Regions from separate parts of the Ureibacillus suwonensis genome, predicted to be linked through region 3. Evidence: riboswitches for the same ligand, from Rfam matches in the RefSeq annotation. Region 3 holds a riboswitch; each other region holds the start of a gene.
The links. A riboswitch is a leader RNA that binds a small molecule or an ion and turns the genes downstream of it on or off. The one in region 3 is predicted to bind cobalamin.
Positions count from the first base shown of each region.

Region 1: another riboswitch for cobalamin. It lies ahead of ACFPOH_RS03230 (glutaredoxin family protein); the one in region 3 lies ahead of cobT (nicotinate-nucleotide--dimethylbenzimidazole phosphoribosyltransferase).
Region 2: another riboswitch for cobalamin. It lies ahead of ACFPOH_RS02295 (ribonucleoside-diphosphate reductase subunit alpha); the one in region 3 lies ahead of cobT (nicotinate-nucleotide--dimethylbenzimidazole phosphoribosyltransferase).

Region 1 is NZ_JBHSNQ010000037.1:34,139-38,251, forward strand. Features, by position in the region: gene pxpB (5-oxoprolinase subunit PxpB) at 1-170, shown strand, start outside; gene ACFPOH_RS03225 (5-oxoprolinase subunit C family protein) at 167-1,111, shown strand; cobalamin riboswitch at 1,178-1,363, shown strand; gene ACFPOH_RS03230 (glutaredoxin family protein) at 1,499-1,729, shown strand; gene nrdI (class Ib ribonucleoside-diphosphate reductase assembly flavoprotein NrdI) at 1,726-2,097, shown strand; gene nrdE (class 1b ribonucleoside-diphosphate reductase subunit alpha) at 2,094-4,113, shown strand, end outside.
Region 2 is NZ_JBHSNQ010000030.1:11,266-15,378, reverse strand. Features, by position in the region: gene ACFPOH_RS02300 (hypothetical protein) at 24-554, shown strand; cobalamin riboswitch at 721-918, shown strand; gene ACFPOH_RS02295 (ribonucleoside-diphosphate reductase subunit alpha) at 1,096-3,291, shown strand; gene ACFPOH_RS02290 (flavodoxin) at 3,270-3,722, shown strand; gene ACFPOH_RS02285 (ribonucleotide-diphosphate reductase subunit beta) at 3,703-4,113, shown strand, end outside.
Region 3 is NZ_JBHSNQ010000185.1:25,050-29,162, reverse strand. Features, by position in the region: gene ACFPOH_RS14645 (ABC transporter ATP-binding protein) at 1-225, opposite strand, end outside; gene ACFPOH_RS14640 (ABC transporter ATP-binding protein) at 218-1,957, opposite strand; cobalamin riboswitch at 2,157-2,330, shown strand; gene cobT (nicotinate-nucleotide--dimethylbenzimidazole phosphoribosyltransferase) at 2,425-3,495, shown strand; gene ACFPOH_RS14630 (PQQ-dependent sugar dehydrogenase) at 3,558-4,113, opposite strand, start outside.

The DNA.
Region 1 (4,113 bases), on a different contig from region 3:
GGATTTACCCCCTTGAAACACCTGGAGGGTGGCAAATCATTGGCCGCACCCCATTAAAATTGTTTCTTCCGGATCAAAACCCGCCAACGTTATTGCGGGCAGGAGACCGGATCCGTTTTGTCCCCATTACTGAAAAAGAGTTTATGGAATTAGAAGGTGAAAGGTCATGACGATGACAATACTGAAACCGGGTCTTTTAACGACGATCCAAGATTCAGGAAGAAGGGGTTTTCAGCAGTATGGCGTCATTGTTGGAGGGGCAATGGATACCCTCTCTTATCGCATGGGGGAAATGCTGTTACAGCAAGCGCCTTCTGCGGCACTGGAATTCACTTTAATCGGTCCGACGGTGAAATTTAATTGTGATGCGGTGTTTTGTTTGACAGGGGCCAATTTTCATCCGCTCTTGAATGAGAAACCATGCCGGATGTGGAAGCCGGTTTTTGCCGAAAAGGGCAGCATTTTAAAGCTGGGCTCCTGCAAAGATGGAGCAAGGGGCTATTTGCACATCAAAGGTGGAATTCAAGTCAAGAAAGTATTAAATAGTTACAGCACTTATATCCGTGCCGGGATAGGAGGATTTAAAGGCCGCCCTTTGCAAAAAGGAGACGAACTTCCAATTCCGGAATCGAAGCCAGTGCAAAAAGGAAAGTGGGGGATTCTTCCGGGAGATTGGTTGATTAAGAGTCGGGATGCGGAAATTCGGGTGGTAAAAGGGACGGAATATGATCGATTTGCGGAAAAAAGCAGGAATGCCTTCATCAATTGCATCTTTACGATTTCGAAAGATGCGGATCGCATGGGTTACCGTTTAATGGGGGATAGTCCACTAATTACGAAAGAACCTATCCAATTATTATCAGAGGCAGTCACCTTTGGAACCGTCCAAGTGCCTCCAAGCGGGCAGCCCATTATCTTAATGGCGGATTGTCAGACGACGGGCGGTTATCCTAAATTGGCTCAAGTGGTTTCCGTTGATTTGCCGAAACTCGCCCAACTTCAACCCTTTTCGAAAATACGCTTTCAACTCATTTCTTTGGAAGAGGCCCAAAAGTTGTACATTCAGCAGGAAAAAGCATTAAGACGATTGGAAATCATGCTTAAACATTAAGTTTTTCCAATTCCACTTGTATTTAACAAATCTGCATGTTACAATGTTACACGACAACACAATATATAGTATATTTGTTTATCAGGTTCTACTATATATAGTAGATTAAAAGGGAAATCAGTGAAAATCTGATGCTGTCCCCGCAACTGTAATTGCTGACGAAAAGTTCAAATCCACTGTGCCAATGGCATGGGAAGGGAACTTGTAGGATGATGCATGAGCCAGGAGACCTGCCTGATAAACGGAAATTGCTCATTTCTTCGGGGGCTAAGAAATGGAAGCAAAAGGTCCATTTCTTAGCGCCTGATTGTTTCCATTTCAAAGCCTTACCCGAAAAAGGGTATGGCTTATTTTTTTGTCATTGAATTGATGGAAAGGAGAAAGGATATGAAGTTATATTCCAAAAAAGTTTGTCCAAAGTGCATGTTGATGAAATTTGAGTTAAAGAAACTGGGTTTCGAAAGACAATATGAGGAAATAAACGTTGATTCCAATGAAGAAGCGAAAGAAAGATTATTGAAAGCCGGATTCTTTACTGTCCCGGTTATGGAAATTGACGGTGAGCTGATGGATGACATGGAAGAAGCCAAAAAAATCATCGGCATGATGAAGGTATGATCGCTTATGCCTCAAGAACCGGAAATGTGCGGTTTATCGTTCATCAATTAGGATTGCCGAACATTGAAATTCAAGAAGGGCTGATATTGGACGAACCCTTTTTGTTGTGCACTTATACCGATGGAATTGGGGAAGTGCCACCAATTGTAGAAGGGTTTTTAAAAAATAATGCCCACCTTTGCAAAGGAGTGGTGGCAAGCGGGAATTCCAATTTTGGTCATTCTTATTTTTGCCGTTCTGCAGATGTGATCAGTGAAACTTATGGCATCCCGATTGTTGAAAAGATTGAATTAAGGGGATTTCAAAAAAATTATCACGCCATTATGGAGTTTTATAAAAGAACGATACAAGGGGGGATTTTCAGATGAAAACATATTTAATGCTCAATAATGAAGTGTTGAATCACTATCGGCAAACGGGCCGCATCGACTTGGAGAAAGATCGGCAGGCCACCCGTCAATTTTTCTTCGAGTATATTCATCCCCGCATGCGCCAGTTTTCGGGCATAGAAGAAAAGGTTCGTTATTTAATAGAAGAAGGTTATTATGAGGAAGCTTTCTTGAAAAAGTATTCCATGGACTTTATCCGGCAAATATTTGAAATCGCCTATGCCTACCGGTTCCGTTTCCAAACGTTTATGAGCGCTAAAAAATTTTATGACAGCTACGCAATGAAAAGCCGGGATGGAAAGGAAATTTTAGAAACTTATGAAGATCGTATGAGCATTATTGCCCTTTATCTGGCGGATGGAAATGAACAAATGGCGGAAAAGGCGATCCGTGCCATCATGGAAGCTTTTCAACCGGCGACGCCAACTGCCCTGAACAGCGGGAAAAAAGCGCGGGGTGAATTGGTTAGCTGTTTCAAATTGTCGATGGATGATTCGATGAACAGCATTGCCGAAAACATTGGATATTGTCTGGAACTCTCAAGACTTGGCGGAGGAGTGGGGGTCAATTTGACGGATTTGAGGCCTTTGGGGGATCCAATCAAAGGAATCGCCAATCGGGCAAGCGGGGTCATGCCCGTTGCCAAACTGTTGGAAAACGCTTTTGCCTACTCCAATCAATTGGGCCAACGGAATGGCTCGGGCGTTGCCTATTTGAATATCTTCCACGGGGATATTGAAGAATTTATTTCTTCCAAAAAGCCGAATGCCGATGAAAAAATCCGGTTGCAAACTTTATCAACGGGCGTCATTGTACCTGATATTTTCTTTGAGCTGATGAAAAAGGATGAAGAGATGGCCCTTTTCAGCCCTTATGACATTTATCGGGAATACGGAAAAAGAATGTCCGAAATCAGCATGACGGAAATGTATGGGGAACTGCTCAATAACCCGAATATCCGAAAGTTGAAATGGATCAATGCACGAAAATTATATACAGAAATTAAGAAAAGCCAATTCGAATCCGGTTATCCATTTGAAATTTTCGATGACAACGTCAATAAGCGTCATCCTTTAAAACAATTGGGAAGAGTGAAGATGTCCAATCTTTGCACGGAAATTTTGCAATTGCAGCGGACAAGCGTCATTCATGACAAAGATGAGCCGAATGAATACGGATTGGATGTATCTTGCAATCTTGGTTCGTTGGATATTCACCATGCGACGAAGTTTCACCGTTTTGAAGAGCTGGTTGATACGGCAATGCGGCTGCTTACGCAAGTGTCCCTCATGACCAATATCAAAAATGTGCCTTCTGTCAGAAAGGCGAATCGGTTGATGCATTCGGTCGGACTGGGCGTGATGAATTTGCACGGCCATCTCGTTTCCCAAAATATTCGGTACGGTTCAAAGGAGTCCATCGAATTCATCGATTATTTCATGGAAGCATTGAACTATTATTCATTGAAATCATCCATGCAAATGGCGAAAGAAAAGGGAGAAACTTTTTTTGGGTTTGAAGAGAGCGAATATGCAAACGGCAACTATTTTGAAAATTACATCCATAAGACGGACAAAGAACCGGTTGGAGCGGTGAAAAGAGCCTTGGGAAACGTGCCGATCATCACCCGGGATATGTGGATAAAATTGAAAGAAGATGTCATGAAATACGGGCTATTCAATGCTTATCGACTGGCGATTGCGCCAACGGGTTCCATCTCATATATCCGTTCCTGCACCGCTTCCATCGCCCCCATTACGGAAAGAGTGGAAATTCGGGATTATGCGGATAGCCGCACGATTTATCCAATGCCATTCCTGAACAACGAAAATCAGGAAACTTATGTGGAAGCTTATGACCTGGATCCGTATAAAATGATTGATTTATATGTGGCGGCACAAAAACATGTGGATCAGGGCATTTCCATGACCGTTTATGTTACGGACCAGTGGACGACGGAAAGACTCGCCAAAGTGTATATTTATGCCTGGATAC
Region 2 (4,113 bases), on a different contig from region 3:
TCTTTTTGGGAGGGAAGATATCTATGGCAAAAGACTGGCGTTATATTAGTTATCCGTTTATGCGGGAGAAAAGTTGCTTGGTAGATTATGAAATTATGACAGACAGCTTAACGACAAAAATAGGAGATTGCATAAGTGTAAGCAAAAATGAACATAAGTTTGAAGAAATCACTCAAATTTTAAGAAAAATCCAACCGCTAGCTTATCATGCAAATGGATCTGTAAGAGGGCGTTTAGCGATTACAGAAGAAGATTTAATGTGGCTGGAATCTGTATATGATGATTTTGTCGAACGAGCAGGCGAGACAAATAAGCAATTCGTTTTGCCACAAGGTTCTGAGTTGGCGACTCGATTGCATATTTGTCGAAGTGAAGCGAAAAAGAGCTATCGTGCTTTACACAAAGTAAGCGAAGAGAGAGAAGTGCCGGAAATTTTGTTTCAGTTTTTAGGACTTTTAGCGAATGTATTTTTTGTAATGGCAATTGAAGCGAATAAATTAACTAAAACCGAAGAAATCCCTTTTATCAGCAAATCTTATGGAAAAACTAAATAAATAGTTTATAGATAGCCCAAATTTATATATATTGCAAGTTAGTTAAGAGAATACTAGATGAAAACGATTTGTAAATATTTTAGATTTACTTTTTAAGATTGTAAGCATGAATTTTATATGATAACATACACTATATATTGTGTAGTTTAAAATTTAATAACACAAAATGTTGAGTATAAAGTTATGGTGGTAATTTTTAATACCTTAATAGGGAATCCAGTGAGAATCTGGAGCTGCCCCCGCAACTGTAAGTGTGGACGAATTAGCAAACCACTGTATCGATTTACTGAAAGGTGACGATACGGGAAGGGCTATAGTAGGAGGATACACGAGCCAGGAGACCTGCCATACTTTGTAGTTTCTATTCTTCGGGGTGTGAGAAGGAGAAACGATAGGAAAAGATATATTTTACATATGTTTTATTTCTGTCGTATTCTTCCTTTTTCCGTCTATTCCCCGAGAATGACGGATTTTTTATTTTTAGGGAGGAATTAAGGTGACAAGAAATCAAAGTATTGAACAGGAAACACTTTCTGAATTCATCGATCGTATTTTTAATGATTTCAAGTTGGCATCAGACCAATACAAAGAGAAGATTCGAAAAGCAGGAGTAACCAATCCATTCGATGAGAGAGATGCAGATATTTTAATTAAGTATGCTCTTGAAAATATTGATGAAGCAAATACAGAATGGACCTATATTGCAGCAAGAATTTTTTTACAAAATCTTTATTATAAAGCAGCAAGAAACAGAGGATATGAATTTAATCATAATCGTACTTATGGATCGTTTTATGATTTGATTCGGATATTGACCGAAAAAGGAATCTATTCCGAAAAGTTATTAATGAAATATACAAAACAAGACATTGAGTATTTTGAATCAGTTATTGAACCTAAACATGATTTGTTATTTACATATCCCGCTATTCTATCTTTGGCAACCCGTTATTTAGCAACGGATTATGAGAAAAATGTTTATGAATTGCCACAAGAACGCTGGATGATTATTGCGATGTACCTTATGCAAGACGAAGATAAATCCATGAGAAATGAGTATGTAAAAGAAGCGTATTGGGCTTTAAGCAATCTGTATATGACTGTTGCGACCCCAACACTTGCAAATTCCGGAAAAACACATGGGCAGTTATCTAGCTGCTTTATTGATACTGTAAATGATAGCTTACAAGGAATCTATGATAGTAATAGCGATGTTGCCCAGCTTTCTAAAAATGGAGGCGGTATCGGTGTTTATATGGGGAAAATTCGTGCAAGAGGTAGTTCCATCAAAGGATACAAAGGCATGTCAAGTGGTGTTATACCATGGATTAAGCAATTAAATAATACAGCAGTCAGTGTTGATCAGCTTGGTACAAGAAAAGGCGCTATTAGTGTGTATTTAGATGTATGGCATCGTGATATAGAAGAATTCCTTGATTTGAAACTCAATAATGGTGATGAACGGTTGCGTGCGTATGACATATATACAGGAGTATGTATACCCGATTATTTTATGGAACAGGTAGAAAAACGGGGAGATTGGTATTTATTTGATCCATATGAAGTGAAACAAGTGATGGGTTACTCGCTAGAAGACTTCTATGATGAAAAGAAGGGCGATGGACAGTGGCGTAAAAAGTATCAAGAATGTATTCAAGCCAATCTTTCTTCCAAAAAAAGAATTCCAGCAATAGATATTATGAAGCGAATCATGAGATCCCAATTAGAAACTGGCGCACCGTTTATGTTTTATCGTGATGAAGTCAACCGCCAAAATGCCAATTCCCATCAAGGTATGATCTACTGTTCAAATTTATGTACGGAAATTGCGCAAAATCAATCTCCAACAGAATTTATTGAAGAATATATCGAAAACGAAAATATAATTGTAAAAAAATATAAAGCTGGTGATTTTGTTGTTTGCAATTTGAGTTCTATCAATTTAGGCCGTGCTGTACCTGATAATGTTTTAGAACGTTTGATTAAAATTCAAGTTCGCATGTTAGATAATGTAATTGATATTAATACGCTGCCAATTAAACAACCAGAAATCACGAATAAAAAATACCGGGCCATTGGACTTGGAACATTTGGTTGGCATCATCTATTAGCTTTGAAGAATATTGAATGGGAATCAGAAGAAGCAGTACAATATGCAGATGAACTTTATGAAAAAATAGCTTATTACACGATTCGAAGCAGTATGGAGTTAAGCAAAGAAAAGGGCAGTTATCCATTATTTGAAGGAAGTAAATGGAGTTCTGGTGAGTATTTTATTTATAAAGGTTATACAGACGAACGATGGATGCAACTTCAAAAAGATGTTAAAAAATATGGAATTCGAAATGGATATTTAATGGCCATTGCACCTAATGCGACAACTTCGATTATTGCAGGTTCCACCGCTAGTATTGATCCTATCTTTAAACCTTTTTATATTGAGGAGAAAAAGGATTACCGAATTCCGACAACTGCACCTGATTTAAATCATAAAACGTATAATATTTATCGCCGTTCAGCTTATATTGTGGACCAAAGATGGTCAATCAAACAAAATGCTGCTCGTCAAAAACATATCGATCAAAGCATTTCATTTAATATTTATGTTCCAAACACGATAAAGGCATCAGTGCTGCTAGATCTGCATTTTCAAGCATGGAAATCAGGTTTAAAAACAACCTATTATGTTCGCTCTACATCGAATGAAGTAGAAGAATGTGTGTGGTGTCAAAGTTGAAGGCTTTAATAGCTTATTTATCTTATAGTGGAAATACAAAAGAAGTTGCAGAAATTATTGAGGAAGTATTAAAAGAAAAGAAATTTCAAGTGGATATGCATCGAATCGGAGTCAATTTGCCAATCAATCTTAAAATGTACGATTTAATATTTATTGGTACTTTTACTTGGGCAAAGGGTGCATTACCTATTGAAGTTAAGGATTTTGTATGGGAAATAGGCTATAAACCAAAAAATATTGCAGTATTTGGTACTGGTGATACTCAGTTTGGGGGCGATGAATTATTTTGCTTGGCGGCTGTGAAATTAGCAAGATTCTACAATAGTCGTTGGGAACCTTTAAAAATTGAACAATCTCCTAGAGGAAGTCAAGAAAAAATCGTAAAAAAATGGATAGAAGGGATTGTTAAAGATGTCACCAAACTTGCTTGAAAAGGTAAAAACATTAGATCCAATGAATCCAAATCGAGCAACTGCACTGTTTGGAGGAAAATCGAGTGGTATTTTAAATTGGAATGATATTAAGTATCCGCATTGGTATAAAACATATAAACGCTTGTTAAGTAATTTCTGGAAGTCTGATGAAGTGAATATGTCGAATGATGTGAAGGAATTTCCAATGTTATCAACGGAGGAACAAGATACGTTTTTAAAAGTAATTAGCCTTTTAGCGACATTAGATTCATCGCAAACAAGGACCATTCTACTCACATCCTTATATGCCACAGATCCATCAGTACAATCTATTTTAGCTGTCATTGCACAACAAGAAGCAGTGCATAATGAAAGCTATTCTTATATATTATCTTCCGTAGTATCGTTA
Region 3 (4,113 bases):
AATATAATGGTCGATAATGTATCCAATCATAAAAGGTCCTAAAATATTTAATATGGATGTAATCACAACAAGAAAAATGACGCTGATAATGCTTATCCTTTGTTTCTTTAAATAACTCCAAATCCGTTTGAGGGTGGCCTTTTGATTTTTTGCCTTTGCAGCCGGCCCATGACCCCTGCCCGGACCACGGCCTCTGCCGGAAAGGGATTCCTGCAATCTATTCATAGAGCACACCTCCCTTTTCAACTTGAGTTGCAACAATTTCTCTATAATGTTCACTTGTTTTCAATAATTCTTCGTGGGTTCCTTGTGCCACAATGCGTCCATCTTCCAAAACCAGGATGAGATCGGCATGTTTAATCGAAGAAATCTTAGATGAAACGATAAACTTCGTGCTTCCTTCAAGCGCTTCCTTCATATTTTTTCGGATCACTTTTTCCGTAATACTATCCACTGCTGAAGTTGTATCATCCAAAACCAGAATTTTCGGTTTCCGGATTAATGCACGGCTCATGGCCAACCGTTGTTTTTGACCCCCTGATAAATTGGTTGCCCCTTGGGTCAATTCATGTTGTGTTTTTTTATCCAGTTTTTCCACAAACTCATAAGCATTCGATGCGACCAGTGCCTCTTGAATTTCCTCTTCTGTTGCATCACTTTTTCCGTATTTCAAGTTTTCTTCAATTGTTGTGGAAAACAATGTTGCTTTTTGAGGTGCAAAAGCCAATGAGCCTCTCAATGTTTCAATGTCATATTGCCGGATCGGGATGTCATCGATGTAAATCGTTCCTTCATCCACATCCATTAGACGGGCAAGCAATTTGATCAATGTGGATTTCCCGCTGCCGGTCATGCCGATGATTCCTACCGTGCTGCCCGCTTTCGCTTCAAAGGTAATATTTTTTAACACCGGTTCCACCTGTTTGTTATAAGAGAAACTTACATTCTCAAATCGCACATCTCCTCGGATTTCTTTTTTCACCGGATTTTCCGCGTTTATAATATCCCGCTGCTCCTCCAACACGACAACGACACGTTCCGCGCTCGGAATGGCCCGTGCGATTTGAATGAGTACGTTGCTGGAGCTCATTAGTCCGTTCATGATCATCATCAAATAGTTGATGAAGGCCACAATGACCCCGATTTCAATGGCGCCCGCTTCCACCTTTACTACTCCGAGCATAAGCGCCAAAACAATCCCGATATTGACAACAAACTGCGTGATCGGCGTCAATGCGGCAATGACTTGATCGGCGGTCATATTGCGCTTCGCCAATTCTTCGTTGACACCTGCAAATTGCTTCACTTGATGGCGCATGCGGTTAAAGGCTTTAATGACACGGATGCCTGATAAATTTTCCTGTACACGGGTATTCACAACATCGATCGTTTCCTGGACTTTCCGGAATAATGAAATCGATAATTTAATAAACACATATAAACAGACGATCAGGACAGGGACAACATAAAATAATACGGAAAATAAATCTCTTGCCGTAAAGAAGACGACCACGACAGCCCCGACAAACATGAAAGGGCCCCGGACAAATATTTTCAACAGCATGTTTAACGCCCTTTGCAGCATTTCCACATCATTGGTCAAGTTCGTAATCAGTTTCCCCAACGTAAATTTGTCCTTATTGCTGTTAGAAAAATAGGTGATGGTTTCATATAAATCTGCCCGAATATCGGATGCAAAGTTGACGGCCGCTTTCGAACTGAAATACGTGCAGCCCGCCCCTCCAAACCATCCTATAATTGCACATACCATCATTGCAGCAAACATCACCATGATATGTGTTGGGTCCTTTGTCGCGATCCCTTCGTCGATTATTTTTTGCATAATGGTCGGCTGGATCAAATCCATTGCCACTTCCAATATCATGAGGATTGGCGCCAATATCGCAAAATGCTTATAGGGCTTCAAATATTTTGAAAGTTTTATCGCTGCATGCATGTTCTAACTCCTTCTCCACCTTTGTATCAGCAACTATGTATACATATGTTTACAGATGACCACCCGAATTGTATACAACTGTATAGATGATCGTCAAACCAATCAGCTTCTACCGATTCCAACGTTCAATTTACTTTTCATGCAAAAGATTTAAAACATCTTGACGAAACTTTATTTTCATCATACATTATTTAGAAAAAGAATATCCACGTAATTAGGTGCCCTTTATGGGAGAATAGGGAATAAAGTGAGAATCTTTAGCGGACCCACCACTGTATGGGGGAGCAATATGGAATATGCCACTGGGAAACTGGGAAGGCCCATAGTTGCGATGAACCTGAGCCAGGAGACCTGCCTGATTACTTGAAACATACAGTACGATGGTAAAGTCTGTAGTTTATTTGGCATGCCAATAAACTGCAGACTTTTATTTATTATTGAAAAAATTAATTGATGGGGGAATTGAAATGGAACTATTGCAATCAACATTGCAAGCTATTCAACCAGTAAACAAAGAAATCATGAAACAGGCGAGGGAAAAAGTGGATGCCCTTTGCAAACCGCCAGGCAGTTTAGGAAAATTGGAACAAATCGCGGTACAACTTGCCGGGATTACGGAAAAACTGGAGCTGGATGTATCCAATAAAGCGGTTATATCATTGGCCGCCGATCACGGTGTCTATGAAGAAAATGTATCCAATAACCCTCAAATTGTAACGGTGATGCAGTCCATTGGTTTCGCCAAAGGGTTTACCGGTGTGTGCGCCATTGCAAGAGCGGCAGGAGCCAAAGTGGTTTCTGTCGATGTCGGCATCAATGCCGATTTGCCGGAAACTTCTGGCGTAATTAATAAAAAAGTACGATACGGGACTGCGAATATGGCCAAAGAACCGGCTATGTCACGGGAAGAAGCCATCCGGGCCATTGAAGTGGGCATCGAAGTGGCCAATGATCAAGTAAAACAAGGGGTCAACGTTTTAGCAACCGGGGAAATGGGCATTTGCAATACCACAGCAAGCAGTGCGGTTTTAGCGGCTCTTTTTGGCTATGACCCTGGTGAAGTAACCGGAATGGGGGCGGGTGTCGATAGCATTCAACATAAAATTGATGTAATTCGTCGTGCAATAGAAATCAATCAACCAAATCCTGATGATCCAATTGATGTTTTGGCGAAAGTGGGCGGATTGGAATTGGGCGGAATGGCCGGTGTCGTGCTAAGTGCCGCAGCCAACCGCATTCCGGTAGTGATCGACGGCTTTATTTCCACTGTTTCCGCATTAATCGCTTATCAATTGGAACCAAAAGTGAAGGATTACATTATTCCATCCCACATGTCAGAAGAACCTGGGGCAAAAATCGCCAGCGAATTATTGGGATTGGAGCCGATGTTAAACATGAACATGCGGCTAGGCGAAGGTTCCGGTGCAGCCCTTGCTTTCCCTATCCTGGACGCGGCATGTTCAATGATGAATACAATGACGACTTTGGAAGAGTCCAATCAATACATGCAACAAATCATGGAGAATCAAAGATCTTAAGACGGACGGCAAAATGGAAGGCTGTTTAGAAAGCGGCGCGCTTTTTCAACAGCCTTTTTTCATTATGGCTTTAATTCTGATAAAGCCATTCGATAAAGTTTGTCATCATTTTCCCCCGGTTTTCCCCGGCCATCCGTATTATTGGTTACAAAGTATAAATTATCCCCTTCAATGAATACATCCCGAATCCGCCCCAAACCGCTGATCACTTCTTTTGTTGTTCCTGCGTTTAAATCAAACTCCAACACCGCTTCCCCCCGTAATGCCGCAACATACAACTTCCCATCTGTATAGACCATCCCCGAAGGCGCCCATGTTTTATTGGAACCGGATGTAAACAATGGAGAAACCATGCCTTCCTTTTCCTCTTTCCCTTCGATGACCGGCCAGCCGTAATTTTTCCCCGGCTCAATCCGGTTGATTTCATCATTGGCACTATTTCCATGTTCACTTGCATAAAGGGTTCCATCCGGTGCCCAAGCGAGCCCTTGGGGGTTGCGGTGGCCGAAACTGTAAACATAAGAGTTCGGAACAGGATTATCTGAAGGAATGGAACCATCCAAATTGAGCCTTAAGATTTTCCCTCCAAGGGCATTTACATCCTGTGCGATGGATGAC